Regions from separate parts of the Streptomyces sp. NPDC092952 genome, predicted to be linked through region 3. Evidence: riboswitches for the same ligand, from Rfam matches in the RefSeq annotation. Region 3 holds a riboswitch; each other region holds the start of a gene.
The links. A riboswitch is a leader RNA that binds a small molecule or an ion and turns the genes downstream of it on or off. The one in region 3 is predicted to bind cobalamin.
Positions count from the first base shown of each region.

Region 1: linked by a shared signal. The riboswitch ahead of ACIQGQ_RS16390 (cobalamin biosynthesis protein) and the one ahead of ACIQGQ_RS27660 (FecCD family ABC transporter permease) in region 3 are both predicted to bind cobalamin.
Region 2: linked by a shared signal. The riboswitch ahead of metE (5-methyltetrahydropteroyltriglutamate--homocysteine S-methyltransferase) and the one ahead of ACIQGQ_RS27660 (FecCD family ABC transporter permease) in region 3 are both predicted to bind cobalamin.
Region 4: linked by a shared signal. The riboswitch ahead of ACIQGQ_RS29620 (ribonucleoside-diphosphate reductase subunit alpha) and the one ahead of ACIQGQ_RS27660 (FecCD family ABC transporter permease) in region 3 are both predicted to bind cobalamin.

Region 1 is NZ_JBIVPT010000005.1:528,884-532,433, reverse strand. Features, by position in the region: gene ACIQGQ_RS16405 (class II aldolase/adducin family protein) at 1-188, opposite strand, end outside; gene ACIQGQ_RS16400 (anion permease) at 417-1,709, shown strand; gene ACIQGQ_RS16395 (hypothetical protein) at 1,742-1,972, shown strand; cobalamin riboswitch at 2,121-2,252, shown strand; gene ACIQGQ_RS16390 (cobalamin biosynthesis protein) at 2,391-3,377, shown strand; gene ACIQGQ_RS16385 (cobyric acid synthase) at 3,374-3,550, shown strand, end outside.
Region 2 is NZ_JBIVPT010000011.1:84,181-87,730, forward strand. Features, by position in the region: gene ACIQGQ_RS24710 (ATP-binding protein) at 111-590, opposite strand; gene ACIQGQ_RS24715 (helix-turn-helix domain-containing protein) at 791-1,615, shown strand; gene ACIQGQ_RS24720 (DUF397 domain-containing protein) at 1,615-1,818, shown strand; cobalamin riboswitch at 1,963-2,115, shown strand; gene metE (5-methyltetrahydropteroyltriglutamate--homocysteine S-methyltransferase) at 2,298-3,550, shown strand, end outside.
Region 3 is NZ_JBIVPT010000014.1:76,746-80,295, reverse strand. Features, by position in the region: gene ACIQGQ_RS27670 (GntR family transcriptional regulator) at 1-373, shown strand, start outside; gene ACIQGQ_RS27665 (ankyrin repeat domain-containing protein) at 381-1,085, opposite strand; cobalamin riboswitch at 1,291-1,437, shown strand; gene ACIQGQ_RS27660 (FecCD family ABC transporter permease) at 1,537-2,646, shown strand; gene ACIQGQ_RS27655 (ABC transporter ATP-binding protein) at 2,646-3,431, shown strand; gene ACIQGQ_RS27650 (ABC transporter substrate-binding protein) at 3,447-3,550, shown strand, end outside.
Region 4 is NZ_JBIVPT010000016.1:155,489-159,038, forward strand. Features, by position in the region: gene mctP (monocarboxylate uptake permease MctP) at 1-1,090, shown strand, start outside; cobalamin riboswitch at 1,254-1,398, shown strand; gene ACIQGQ_RS29620 (ribonucleoside-diphosphate reductase subunit alpha) at 1,540-3,550, shown strand, end outside.

The sequences.
Region 1 (3,550 bases), on a different contig from region 3:
CCCACGGCGTCCTCGGGGCGCAGCCGGTCGTAGGGCACTCCGCTGGGGGTGACCAGGATGGTGGAGCCGACCCGGGCCGACACGTTCCCCGACGTCCCGACGACGAGCCCTTCGACCGCCGTCCGCCGCGCGGTGGCGACGACCCCGTCCCAGGCCTGTCCGATCGCGTCGCGTTGCTGATCGCTCATGCGCCGAAGCTGATCGCTCATGTGCAGATCCTGTCAGCCCTGGGGAGCGATGGGTACACGGCCGGGCGGACCGAGGCCTTCCACTCTTCCGGGGGAACGCGCCCCGAGCAGAAACGGAACGCTGTGACTCCGGTTGGAGTCACCACAGTGCCCTCCCCAGTTCATCTTCCGTTTACCCAGGTTGCCTACGGTCCACATGCCAATGACGTCGAACGATTGCCTGGGTAAATGGAACACATCACGCTGCTCCTCGCGATTGTGATCGTGACAGCTCTAGTGTTCGATTTCACGAACGGTTTCCACGACACCGCGAACGCGATGGCGACCACCATCTCGACCGGTGCACTCAGACCGAAGACCGCGGTGGCCATGTCCGCCGTTCTCAATCTCGTCGGCGCGTTCCTGTCGGTGGAGGTCGCCAAGACGATCTCCGGCGGGATCGTCAACGAGGACGGGTTGCGCACAGAAGTGATCTTCGCGGCACTCGTCGGCGCCATCCTGTGGAATCTGCTGACCTGGCTGGTCGGGCTGCCCTCCAGCTCGTCGCACGCCCTGTTCGGCGGCCTGATCGGCGCGGCCGTGATGTCGGCGGGCTGGTCGTCGGTCAACGGCGGCACCGTCGTCACCAAGGTGCTGCTCCCCGCGGTCGCCGCCCCGATCGTCGCCGGTCTCGCCGCGCTGCTGGCCACCCGGCTGACGTACCGGATCGGCGGGAAGATCCGCGACGAGGCCCAGGAGAAGGCCACCGCCAAGGGCTACCGGGCCGGCCAGATCGCCTCGGCCGGGCTGGTCTCCCTCGCCCACGGCACCAACGACGCGCAGAAGACCATGGGCATCATCACGCTGGCCCTGGTCACCGGCGGGGTCCTGCACCCCGGGGCCAACCCGCCGGTCTGGGTGATCGTCTCCGCCGGTCTGGCCATCGCGCTCGGCACCTACCTGGGCGGCTGGCGCATCATCCGCACCATGGGCAGCGGCCTCACCGACCTCAAGCCGCCGCAGGGCTTCGCCGCCCAGACCAGCGCGGCCACGGTCATCCTGGCCTCCTCGCACCTCGGCTTCTCGCTCTCCACCACGCAGTCGTGCTCCGGCGCCGTGATGGGCGCGGGCCTCGGCCGCCAGGGCGGTGTGGTCCGCTGGTCCACCGCCACCCGGATGTTCGTCGCCTGGGGCCTGACCCTGCCGGCCGCCGGTCTGGTCGGCGCGGGCGCGGAGCTGCTCACCAAGCAGGGCACCTGGGGCGTCGTCGTCGTCGCGGCCCTGCTGATCCTGGGCTCCGGCTCGATCTGGCTGCTCTCCCGCCGCAAGCCGGTCGGCCACGACGACGTCGCCCCGGCGGGCGCCGAGGCCCCGGCCCCGGTCCCCGCCGAGCCCGCCGGTGTCGTCACCACGGCCATCGCCGCCGTCAGCCCGCCGCCCACCACCGCGGCCCAGGCCGCCGCCCCGGCCGCGGTCGTCGTGACCGCCGTCCCGGTCACGCCCAAGGCCCCTCAGGACCCGGCGCAGCCCGCCGCCGTCTGACCGGTCCCGCACCGACCGTCTAAGGAATCAGCATGAAAATCGACTGGGCAGCCCTCGGCTCCGTCTTCGGTGTCTCCCTCGTGGTCACCGTCGCGCTGGTGGGCCTCTTCACCCTGGGCATCGTCGGCCTCTCCAAGCAGGCCGAACCGGCGGCGCAGGGCGGCTCCGGCGGCTCGCCGCTGCTGGCCCGCGCCGGCGCGTACGCCTGCTTCGCGCTCTGCGCGGCGGCCGTCGGGTACGGCATCTTCCTGATCGTCGCCTGACCCGCCCCGCGCGCCCCGCATCGGGCCGGACACCCCCGGGTGTCCGGCCCGATGTGCGTCTCAGCACACTGCCCCGCCGCAGGTCAACGGCAGGTTGACGGGCCTTCGCGGGGCATGGTGGACTGCCGGAGCCAATTACGGCGACAGCAGAGGAAGCCGGTGCGAATCCGGCGCGGTCCCGCCACTGTCACCGGGGAGCGGTCCCCCACACCGGACGTCACGGCGCGCGCGAGCGGGCTGGAAGGCCGGGGGCCCCGCGGATCCGGGAGCCAGGAGACTCTCGTCGCCGGTCACGTCGAACCAGGGCGCGGACCCTGAGTGAGGACATATCGCCATGCCCGGCCGCCGTGCGCCCGCCGTCCCAGGCCCCGATGCCTTCCGTACGAGAGTCCGCCGCGGCGCGACGGCCGGCTGAGCCGTGCGAGCCGACCGCATCTTCGCGTACGGCGCCACCGCCGGTCTCCTCGGCGACCTGCTGCTCGGTGACCCCCGCAGGGGCCACCCGGTCGCCGCCTTCGGGCGGGCCGCGGCGGGCGTCGAGCGCCGCCTGTGGCACGACCACCGCGGCTGGGGCGCGCTGCACACCCTGATCTGCGCCGGAGCCGCCGTGGGCGGCGGTGCGCTGGCCGCCCGCGCGGTACGCCGCAGCCCCGCCGCCTCCGTGGCGCTGACCGCCGCCACCACCTGGTCCGTCGTCGGCGGCACCTCCCTGGGCCGGGAGGCGCGGGCCATCGGCGGCGCGCTGGAGGCCGGTGACATCGCCCTGGCCCGGGAGCGGCTGCCGCATCTGTGCGGGCGCGACCCGCAGTCCCTGGACGGGCCGCGGATCGCCCGCGCCGTGGTGGAGTCCGTGGCGGAGAACACCTCGGACGCCGTGGTCGGCGCCCTGGTGTGGGGAGCGGTGGGCGGGGTCCCCGGGCTGGCCGGGTTCCGGGCCGTCAACACCCTCGACGCCATGGTCGGCCACAGGTCGCCGCGGCTGCGCCGCTACGGCTGGGCCTCGGCCCGCCTCGACGACCTCGCGGGCTGGCCCGGCGCCCGGCTCACCGCCCTGCTCGCGGTGGCCGCCGGGGGACGCCCCCGGGACGCGCTGCACGCCTGGCGGGCCGACGCCGCCAAGCACCCCAGCCCGAACGCGGGCCCGGTGGAGGCCGCGTTCGCCGGGGCGCTCGGCGTACGGCTGGGCGGGACCCTCGCGTACGGCGGCCGGGTCGAGCACCGCCCGGTGCTCAACGGGGAGCGCGGCCGGGCCGTGGAGGGCGCGGACATCGAACGCGCGGTGCGGCTGTCGCGGCGGGTCGGCGCGCTGGCCCTCGGCGTGTGCGTGGCGGGGCGGCTCGGCGCCGGCCTCGCCGCACGACGGATCGCCGCTCGGCGGACCGGTACCGGACGGAGGAGCGCATGAGCGGCGGACTGCTGGTCGCCGGAACCACCTCGGACGCGGGCAAGAGCGTCGTCACCGCGGGCATCTGCCGCTGGCTGGTGCGCCGGGGCGTGAAGGTCGCGCCCTTCAAGGCGCAGAACATGTCGTTGAACTCGTTCGTCACCCGCGAGGGCGCCGAGATCGGGCGCGCCCAG
Region 2 (3,550 bases), on a different contig from region 3:
CACGGACGCGGCGCGCGGACTTCGGAGCACTTCCCGGCCGGAGCACAGGAGACCCTGAGTCCGGCGAGTCTATCGAGCGGGAAGGAACCCCCCGATCGCCGAATGCGGGGTCAGGCCAGCGCGACCTCGCACCACACGGTCTTGGTGTACGGATCACCACCGGTGGTCCCCCACCGCCGCGACAGGGCCTCGACCAGGAGCAGCCCCCGGCCGCTCGTGTCGAGACCGGCGGAGGACGCCCGGACCGTGCCGGGGGCGGGCGGGGTCCGGTCGGGGCTCGCGTCCGTCACCTCGACGAGCAGTTCCGGTTCCCCTCCCTGGAGGGTGAGCCGCAGCCGGAAGTCCCGGCCGGGCACCCGTCCGTGCCGTACGGCGTTGGAGGCGAGCTCGGCCACCAGCAGTTGCGCCGTCCGGTTCGCCTCGCTCCCGTGCGGCCAGCCCCAGCGGTGGATCTCCTCGGCCGCGAGACGGCGGGCGAGCCGGGCACCACGCGGGGTGGCCGAGAGCAGGATGCCGAAGTGGCGGGCGGGGGCGCGGTGTTGTCCGGAGGCGGGGCGGGGCTCCGGAGTGGGGGAGGTTTCGCGATTCATGTCACTCAGCGTGTCCACCCGGATCTACGGTGACCAGTAGCGACACCCGTACAGGGCGTGACTGTCCGGGTCTTGTCCGGGTCTGTCCGGGCTGTGTGGCGTTACCCGTTTCCCCAGCGAGGAGTTGAGCATGCACGGATCGGATGTGGAGGTGTGCGAACGTGAGTCTGACGGGGCATTCGGTACAGGCCGGTGACGGAATGGAGCCGCACGACGCCGTCGACGAGGAGTCGACGCTCGTCCTGCGGATGATCGGCCGGACCGTCAAGCGCTGGCGCGACCGGCTGAACATGACCCAGGCCGAGCTGGGGGCGGCCATCGGCTACAGCGAGGAACAGGTCTCCTCGGTGGAACGGGGACGGCGCGCCCCGAGCGCGGCGTTCCTGGAGCGGGCGGACGAGGTGCTCGGGGCGGGCGGCATGATCGCCGCCCTGTGCAAGGAGGCCGAGGAGGCGCGGTTCCCGAAGAAGGTGCGGGATCTGGCGAAGCTGGAGGACCAGGCGATCGAGATCTGCGCCTACGACAACTCCGTCGTCAACGGGCTGCTCCAGACCCAGGAGTACGCCAAGGCGCTGTACGGGATGCGGCGCCCGGCCTTCAGCGAGGAGGAGATCGAGCGGCTCGTCGCCGCGCGGATGGCACGCCAGGAGATCTTCCACCAACAGCCCGCCCGGGTCTTCACCTTCATCATGGAAGAGGTGACGCTCCAGCGCCCCCTCGGGGGCAGAATGGTGATGCGGAAGCAGCTCGAACATCTGCTGGAGTTCGGCCAGCGGCGAGACGTGGAGATCCAGGTAATGCCCACGAATCGCGAGGATCACACAGGTCTCGCAGGGGCGTTCAAGCTACTGCGGCTGGACAACGGGGAGACCGTTGGACACAGCGAGGCCCATCTCATCAATCGACTGTTCTCACACCCCAAAGAGATCCAACTCTTCGAGATCCGCTGTGGCATCATCCGGGCCCAGGCCCTCACCCCGCGTGAGTCGCTGGCCTTCATCAAGAAAGTGCTGGGAGAGATGTAATGACCAACCCCTCGACAGCGAACAGTTCCGTGCTGGAGTGGTTCAAGAGCAGCTACAGCACCAATGACGGCCCGGACTGCGTGGAGGTAGCCGTCGTCCCCGAGACCGTCCACGTACGCGACTCCAAGCAGACCCACGGCCCCCGGCTCGCCTTCGGGCCCCAGCAGTGGACCGCCTTCGTCTCCTACGCCACCCACCACTGACGTACGCGCGCGACGAACGCACCCGCGCCCCGCATCCGGCCTCCCGTCGGGTGCGGGGCGTCGTTGTGTTGTGGCGGCCGGTGCGGGCGGGGTCGTAGGGTGGGCCGTGCAGCTGGTTCGCCCCGTCCGCCAGGCGGGGAGTCGTAAGAGGGAACCCGGTGGGAATCCGGGACTGCCCCGCAGCGGTGAGTGGGAACGACCGCCGTCATACGCACTGGGGCCCGAGACAGGGTCCTGGGAAGCGACGGCCAGTAGGTGTCCGCCTTTGGGCGGGCGAGCCCGCGAGTCCGAAGACCTGCCACTGCCCGCGCGCGTACGACGCGTGCGCGGACATCCCGGTGACCTCGTGGGCGGGTCGGCGTACATATCCGGCGGACGGCCGTGCCCTGTGGCGCGAGGCCGCACCGCGGGACATGCCACTCCTTCGTGCCGCGCGGGTCCTCGGGATCCCAGGGATACGTCTCTCGAAGGAGATCTCCGTGACCGGCAGGACCGCAGCCGCGGCAGCACGGGCGACCGTGTACGGCTACCCCCGTCAGGGGCAGAACCGTGAACTGAAGAAGGCGATCGAGGGTTACTGGAAGGGCCGCGTCACCGCCGACGCGCTCCGTGCCATCGCCGCCGGCCTGCGCCGCGCCAACTGGCGGGAGCTGACCGAGGCCGGCATCCACGAAGTGCCCACCGGCGACTTCTCGTACTACGACCACGTGCTGGACACCAGCGTCATGGTCGGCGCGGTCCCCGACCGGCACCGCACGGCCGTCGCCGCCGACGCCCTGGACGGCTACTTCGCGATGGCGCGGGGAACCCAGGACGTGGCGCCGCTGGAGATGACCAAGTGGTTCGACACGAACTACCACTACCTGGTGCCCGAGCTCGGGCCGAACACCGTCTTCTCCGCCGACTCCACCAAGCAGGTCTGCGAGTTCCGCGAGGCACTGGCCCTCGGGCTGACGCCCCGGCCCGTCCTGGTCGGCCCGGTCACCTACCTCCTCCTCGCCAAGCCCGCGCCCGGGGTGGCCGGCGGCTTCGACCCGCTCACCCTGCTGGACCGGCTGCTGCCGGTGTACGCCGAGGTCCTCGCCGACCTGCGCGCGGCGGGCGCGGAGTGGGTGCAGCTCGACGAACCCGCCCTAGTCCAGGACCGCACCCCGGCCGAGCTGAACGCGGCGGCCCGCGCCTACCGCGACCTGGGCGCCCTCACCGACCGGCCGAAGCTGCTGGTGGCCTCGTACTTCGACCGGCTCGGCGAGGCGCTGCCGGTGCTCGCGAAGGCCCCCGTCGACGGGCTCGCCCTCGACTTCACCGAGGCGGCCGCCGCCAACCTGGACGCCCTGGCCGCCGTCGGCGGGCTGCCCGGGAAGCGGCTGGTGGCCGGGGTGGTCAACGGCCGCAACATCTGGGCCGACGACCTGGAGAAGTCGCTCTCCACGCTCGGCACCCTGCTCGGCCTCGCCGACCGGGTCGACGTGGCCGCCTCCTGCTCCCTGCTGCACGTCCCGCTGACCGTGACCGCCGAGCGGGACCTCGATCCGCAGATCACCCGCTGGCTCGCCTTCGCCCGGCAGAAGACCGCCGAGATCGCCACCCTCGCCAAGGGGATCACCCGGGGAACGGACGCGATCGCCGCCGAACTCGCGGTGAACCGGGCGGCGTTGTCGTCCCGTGCCGGTTCGTCCCTGACCCGCGACCCGGCGGTCCGGGCCCGCGCCGCCGCCGTCACCGAGGCGGA
Region 3 (3,550 bases):
GGCCCTGACCTTCCGGCTGGCCGCCCAGCGGCGTACCCGCGCGGGGCTCGAAAAGCTCCGCGCGGACCTGGACGCCGAGCTGGGCGCGGCGGCCAGGGGCGACGCCGTGGCGGCCCGCCGGGCCGCCGCCGACTTCCACGAGACGGTCACGGCCCTGGCCGACAACGAGCTGCTGAACGAGCTCCAGGCCACCCTGCGCAGCAGGATGCGCTGGCTGCTGGGGCAGCACGACGACCTGGAGGGCGTCGCGCGGGAGCACGAGGACCTCTACGCGGCGATCGCCGACCGGGACGCCGAGAGCGTGGTGGAGCTGGCCGGCCGGCACCTGATCTCGGGCCGCCGGGCGGCCGCCGCCCGCCGCGGCCGCTCCTGAGGTCCGGTCAGCCGCCCAGCAGCCGGGCGATCTCGTCGAACCCGCGCTGCCGGGCGTGCTGGAGCGCGGTGGTGCCGGACCTGTCGGCGATCCCCGGATCGGCGCCCCCGGCCAGCAGCAGCCGCACGGTCTCCTGATGGTCCCTGCCGCCGTCGCCGAGGAGGACGGCCTCCAGCAGGGCCGTCCAGCCGAGGTCGTTGACGTGGTCGATGTCGACGTCGATGTCCGGGTTGGTGGTGACCTCCCGTACGTAGTCGACATGGCCGTGCTCCCCCGCCGGGATCAGGGAGGTGCCCCCGTACCGGTTGACGACGGTGTAGTCGGGGTCGGCCGCCGCCAGGGTACGGGCCATCGCGGCGCTGCCCGTCACCCCCGTCACCAGCCACGGGGTGTCGTGCTGCTGGTCCAGGGCGTCCGGATCGGCACCGGCGCGGACCAGTACCTCGGCGGCCCGGACGTGGTCGTTGGTGGAGGCCAGCAGCAGCGGGGTGCGGCGCTCCCCGTCCCGGACCTCCAGCCGGGCACCCCGCCTGATCGCGTCGCGCACCGCGTCGGCGTCGCCGGAACGCGCCGCGTCGAGCAGGGCCCGGTCCGCGGCCCCGGGCGTCGGCCCGGTGCCGCCGTCCCCGGACGGCCCGGCGCAGGCCGTCACGAGCAGGGCCGGTCCGAGGAGCAGGGCGGTCAGGAGGGCGGTGCGTCGTGTCGAAGGCATGGTTCCTCGCAATCCGTGGACGGCGCCCGGACGGTACGGGCCCGCACCCCCATGCTCGGCGCGCCCTCGGCCCCGGCGGTAGCCGGACCGGTCGGTGATGCGCGGCCGTCGGGACGACCTCCGTGTCGGCCGTCCGGGGGATGCGCCCACGGCTCCGCCGGTCGAACCGGAGGAACAGGGGCGGCGCGGCCCGGACCCGGACGGGGTGGAAACACGCCAAACCGTTCGCGTTAAGCTGCATCTGCCCCACGGGGGAAGTCCGGTCGAAGTCCGGCGCTGACCCGCAACGGTAGACGGTGCCCGAAAGGGCCCCGTGAGCCCGATTACCCGTGGCGGTGAAGGCTCCTGTCAATTCGCCGTGGACTGCGATGGGTGCTGCATCGGGCGCGCGGCGTCCGGGCCGCTCCGTTGATGACGTAGATGCACGGCCCGAGGCGAAAGCGAACCGCCCGTGGCCATCCCCCTCGACCGTCGCCCCGCCGTGCCGTCCCGCGCGGCCCCTGCCGCCTCCGGCCCCGCCCCGCCACGCCGGATGTCACCCGCGCTCCTCGTTCCCGTTCTTGTCGTGGCGCTGCTGTTCTCGCTGGTCTGCGGGGCGGGCATCGGGGCGTCCGGGCTCTCCTGGGGCGAGGTGCTGAGCCATCTGTGGGCCGGGCTGACCGGCGGCCGAATATCGCCCGACGAGGTCGCGGCGTACACCATCGTCTGGGAGCTGCGCTTCCCGCGCGCCGTACTGGCCGCGGTCGTCGGCGCCGGGCTCTCCGCCATCGGCATCGCCGTGCAGGCCATGGTCCGCAACGCGCTCGCCGACCCGTTCGTCCTCGGCATCTCCTCGGGCGCGGCCGTCGGCGCCAACGCCGTACTCATCTTCGGTGCCTTCGGCGCCCTGGGCATCTGGGCGCTGTCCACCGCGTCGTTCCTTGCCGCGCTCCTCGCCATGATGCTGGTGTACGCCATCGCCCGCACCGCACGCGGCCTCACCCCGCTGCGGCTCGTCCTCACCGGGACCGCGATGTACTACGGCTTCTCCGCCGTCACCACCTTCATGGTCTTCGCGGCCGAACACGGCGAGGCCGCCCGCTCCGCGATGATGTGGATGCTCGGCAGCCTCGGCGGCGCCAACTGGGCCTCGGTGCCGATCGCCGCCGGAGCCGTGCTCTGCGGCATCGCCCACCTCGCCTGGTCCGCCCGCCGGCTGAACGCCCTCGCCATGGGCGACGAGACGGCGGCCGCCCTAGGCGTCGACGCCGGACGGCTGCGCAAGGAACTCTTCGTGGTCTGCGCGGCCGTCACCGGGGCGGTGGTCGCGGTGAGCGGCGCGATCGGCTTCGTCGGACTGATGGTGCCGCACGGCGTACGGATGCTCGTCGGCGCCGACCACCGGCGGCTGCTCGCCGTCGCCCCGCTGGTCGGCGCCGTCCTGATGATCTGGGTGGACATCCTCTCGCGGGTGGTCCTCGCCCCCGCCGAACTGCCGGTGGGCGTACTGACCGCGGCCATCGGCGTGCCGTGCTTCGTGCTGCTGATGCGCCGCCGCACCTACACCTTCGGAGGCGCCTGATGCGGATCGACATCGAAGCCCTGACCGTCGAGATCGCCGGCGCGCGGCTCGTGGCCGACGCCACGCTCGGCGCGGGCACGGGACAACTCGTCGGCCTGGTCGGCCCCAACGGCAGCGGCAAGTCGACCCTGCTGCGCTGCGTCTACCGGGCGCTGCGCCCCTCCGCGGGCACCGTACGGCTCGACGGCGAGGACCTGTACGCGATGAGCCCGCGCGAGAGCGCCCGCCGGCTGGCCGCCCTTCCCCAGGAGGCCGTCTCCGAGTTCGACTTCACGGTGGCCGAGGTGGTGGCCATGGGACGCACCCCGCACCAGTCGTCGATGGGCCGGGCCACCGAGGCGGACCGGACGGCCTGCGCCGAGGCACTGGCCGGGGTCGGCGCCGCCCACCTCGCCGACCGGGGCTTCCTCACCCTCTCCGGCGGCGAGAAGCAACGGGTCCTGATCGCCCGCGCCCTGGCCCAGCAGCCCCGGCTCCTCGTACTCGACGAACCGACCAACCACCTCGACATCGCCCAGCAACTGGACGTCCTGGCGCTGGTCCGCGACAGCGGCCCCACCGTCCTCACCTCCCTGCACGACCTCAACCTCGCGGCACTCCACTGCGACCTGCTCCACGTCATCTCCGGGGGCCGGATCGTCGCGTCCGGCGCCCCCCACGACGTGCTCACCCCCGAGCTGCTGGCCGATGTGTTCGGCGTACGTGCCCACCGCGTCGCACATCCGGAGACCGGCGCCGTGCAACTGCTCTTCGACCGACTCGCCCCCGCCCGAACCGACTCCTGAGGACGCACCACCGCCATGCCCCACCCCGCACGCCCCGCCGCGTTCGCCCTCGCCGCCGCTCTGGTCCTCACCGGGTGCGGCGCCCAACTGCCCACCTCCCAGGAGGAGAAGGGCGCAAG
Region 4 (3,550 bases), on a different contig from region 3:
CGCCGCGTACACCTACTCGTCCGGGCTGCGCGCGCCCGCGCTGATCGCGTTCGTCAAGGACGGGCTGATCTACCTGGTCATCGCCGTGGCGATCATCTACATCCCGATCAAGCTGGGCGGCTTCCACGACATCTTCGCCAAGGCCGGCGAGGCGTTCTCCGAGACCAATCCGGCCACCGGCAAACCGCGCGGCGCGCTCGCCCCGGGCGAGGCGGGTCAGTGGGGGTACGCGACCCTGGCGCTGGGCTCGGCGCTGGCACTGTTCATGTATCCGCACTCCATCACGGCGACGCTCTCCAGCCGCAGCCGCAACGTGATCCGGCGCAACACCACGATCCTGCCGCTGTACTCGCTGATGCTGGGCCTGCTGGCGCTGCTCGGCTTCATGGCGATCGCCGCCGGGATCAAGGTGGACAACGGGCAGCTGGCCATCCCGCAGCTGTTCGAGAACATGTTCCCGGACTGGTTCGCGGGGGTGGCCTTCGCCGCGATCGGCATCGGCGCGCTGGTGCCCGCCGCGATCATGTCGATCGCCGCGGCGAACCTCTTCACCCGCAACATCTACAAGGACTTCCTGAAACCCGACGCCACCCCGGAGCAGGAGACCAAGGTCTCCAAGCTGGTGTCGCTGCTGGTCAAGGTCGGCGCGCTGGCCTTCGTCCTCACCATGGACAAGACCGTCGCGATCAACTTCCAGCTGCTCGGCGGGATCTGGATCCTCCAGACGATGCCGGCCCTGGTCGGCGGGCTGTTCACCCGCTGGTTCCACCGCTGGGCGCTGCTCGCGGGCTGGGCGGTCGGCATGGTGTACGGGACGGTCGCCGCGTACGGGGTCGCCTCGCCGACCCAGAAGCACTTCGGCGGTTCGTCGGCGGAGATCCCCGGCATCGGCGAGATCGGCTACATCGGCCTCACCGCGTTCGTGCTGAACGTGGTCGTGACGGTGGTGCTGACCTTCGTCCTGAACGCCATGAAGGCGCCCGCCGGTACGGACGAGACCTCGCCGGCCGACTACACGGCCGACGCGGGCGACCCGGGCGTGCGGGCGAAGCTCCCGCCGGCCACCGCGGGGGCTCCGGGCGGCCACTGACGGGCCGCTTCCCGGCGCCCCGGGAACACCTCCGGCAGGGCCCGTTCCCGGGCTTCCACGGCCCGCTCCCGCCCCTTCCCGAGGGGTGGGGGCGGGCCGTCCGCCGTTCCGGGAGCGATCCGATCCTGCGTCGTACGACACAACATGTGGGGGCTGCCTCATCGGGCGGCCCCCACATGTATGCTCGTCCTCGCTGTCGTCGCAGGGGAATCCGGTGCGAATCCGGAACTGTCCCGCAACGGTGTATCCGGTGCGCTTTTGCGCACTCCGAGCCAGTCCGACGACCTGCCGACAGCGCATCCGGCTCGACCGAACCGGATGCCCAGACGTCCGGGCCTCGCGGTTGGGCCGGTGGACGCCGCGCGGAGTGCTGCCCCGGCCCGGGTGCGTCCTTCGCGGGCTTCCCCCGTGCCCCCGCCGGCCCCGAGCCGAGCGTGGGAGAGCAACACGTGACCATCGCGCCAGCCGATCCGGCTTCAGTCGCCGCGTCCGTCGAGTCCGAGGCAGCCGCACAGGACGGTCCCGGAGCGGCGCTGCTGCGGACCCTGACCGCCCTCACCGCCGATCTGCCCGACACCGACCCCGGCCGGGTCGCCGCCGCCGCCCTGCGCGGCCGCAGCGCGCGGGCGGACGAGGCGGAGCTGCGTTCGCTGGCCACCGAGGCGGCCGCGGGCCTGATCTCCGAGGACCCCGCGTACTCCCGGCTGGCCGCCCGGCTGCTGACCCTCGCCATCGCGGACGAGGCGGCGGGCCAGGGCGCGGTCTCCTTCTCCGCCTCGGTCGCCGTGGGGCACCGCGAGGGCCTGATCGCGGACCGCACCGCCGCCTTCGTCGCCCGGCACGCGGAGGCGCTGGACGCGCTGGTGGGGCAGTCGCTCGCCGACGGCGCGGACGACCGCTTCGGCTACTTCGGGCTGCGTACCCTGCACAGCCGCTACCTGCTGCGCCACCCGCACACCCGCCAGGTCGTCGAGACCCCGCAGCACTTCATGCTCCGGGTGGCGTCCGGGCTCGCCGAGGACGAGTCGCAGCGCGCCCTGGACGAGGTGGCGGCGCTGTACGGGCTGATGAGCCGGCTCGACTACCTGCCCTCCTCCCCCACCCTGTTCAACTCCGGTACCCGGCACCCGCAGATGTCCTCCTGCTATCTGCTGGACTCGCCGCTGGACGAGCTGGACTCGATCTACGACCGCTACCACCAGGTGGCCCGGCTCTCGAAGCACGCGGGCGGCATCGGCCTCTCGTACTCCCGCATCCGCTCGCGCGGTTCGCTGATCCGCGGCACCAACGGGCACTCCAACGGCATCGTGCCGTTCCTCAAGACGCTGGACGCCTCGGTCGCCGCCGTCAACCAGGGGGGCCGCCGCAAGGGCGCCGCCGCCGTCTACCTGGAGACCTGGCACGCGGACATCGAGGAGTTCCTGGAGCTCCGCGACAACACGGGCGAGGACCAGCGGCGCACGCACAACCTGAACCTGGCGCACTGGGTGCCGGACGAGTTCATGCGCCGGGTCGAGGCGGACGGCGAGTGGTCGCTGTTCTCCCCGGCCGACGTGCCCGACCTGGTCGACCTGTGGGGCGACGCGTTCGACGCCGCGTACCGGGCCGCCGAGGCGAAGGGCCTGGCCCGCCGGACGCTCCCGGCCCGCGAGCTGTACGGCCGGATGATGCGCACCCTCGCCCAGACCGGCCAGGGCTGGATGACCTTCAAGGACGCCTCCAACCGGACCGCGAACCAGACCGCCGAGCCGGGCAGCGTCGTCCACTCCTCGAACCTGTGCACCGAGATCCTGGAGGTCACCGACGACGGCGAGACCGCCGTCTGCAACCTGGGCTCGGTCAACCTCGGCGCGTTCGTCACCGGCGGCTCCATCGACTGGGAGCGGCTGGACGCCACCGTCCGCACCGCGGTGACCTTCCTGGACCGGGTCGTCGACATCAACTTCTACCCGACCGAGCAGGCGGGCCGCTCCAACGCCCAGTGGCGCCCGGTGGGCCTGGGCGCCATGGGGCTCCAGGACGTCTTCTTCCAGCTGCGGCTGCCGTTCGACTCGCCGGAGGCCCGCGCGCTCTCCACCCGGATCTCCGAGCGGATCATGCTCGCCGCCTACGAGGCGTCCTGCGAGCTCGCCGAGCGCTCGGGCCCGCTGCCCGCCTGGGAGCGGACGCGCGCGGCGCGCGGGGTGCTGCACCCCGACCACTACGACACCGGGCTGAACTGGCCGGAGCGCTGGGAGGCGCTGCGCGCCCGGGTCGCGAAGTCCGGCATGCGCAACTCGCTGCTGCTGGCCATCGCGCCGACCGCGACCATCGCCTCGATCGCCGGGGTGTACGAGTGCATCGAGCCGCAGGTCTCCAACCTCTTCAAGCGCGAGACGCTCAGCGGTGAGTTCCTCCAGGTCAACGCGTACCTGGTGGAGGAGTTGAAGCAGCTCGGCGTGTGGGACGCGCGGACCCGTG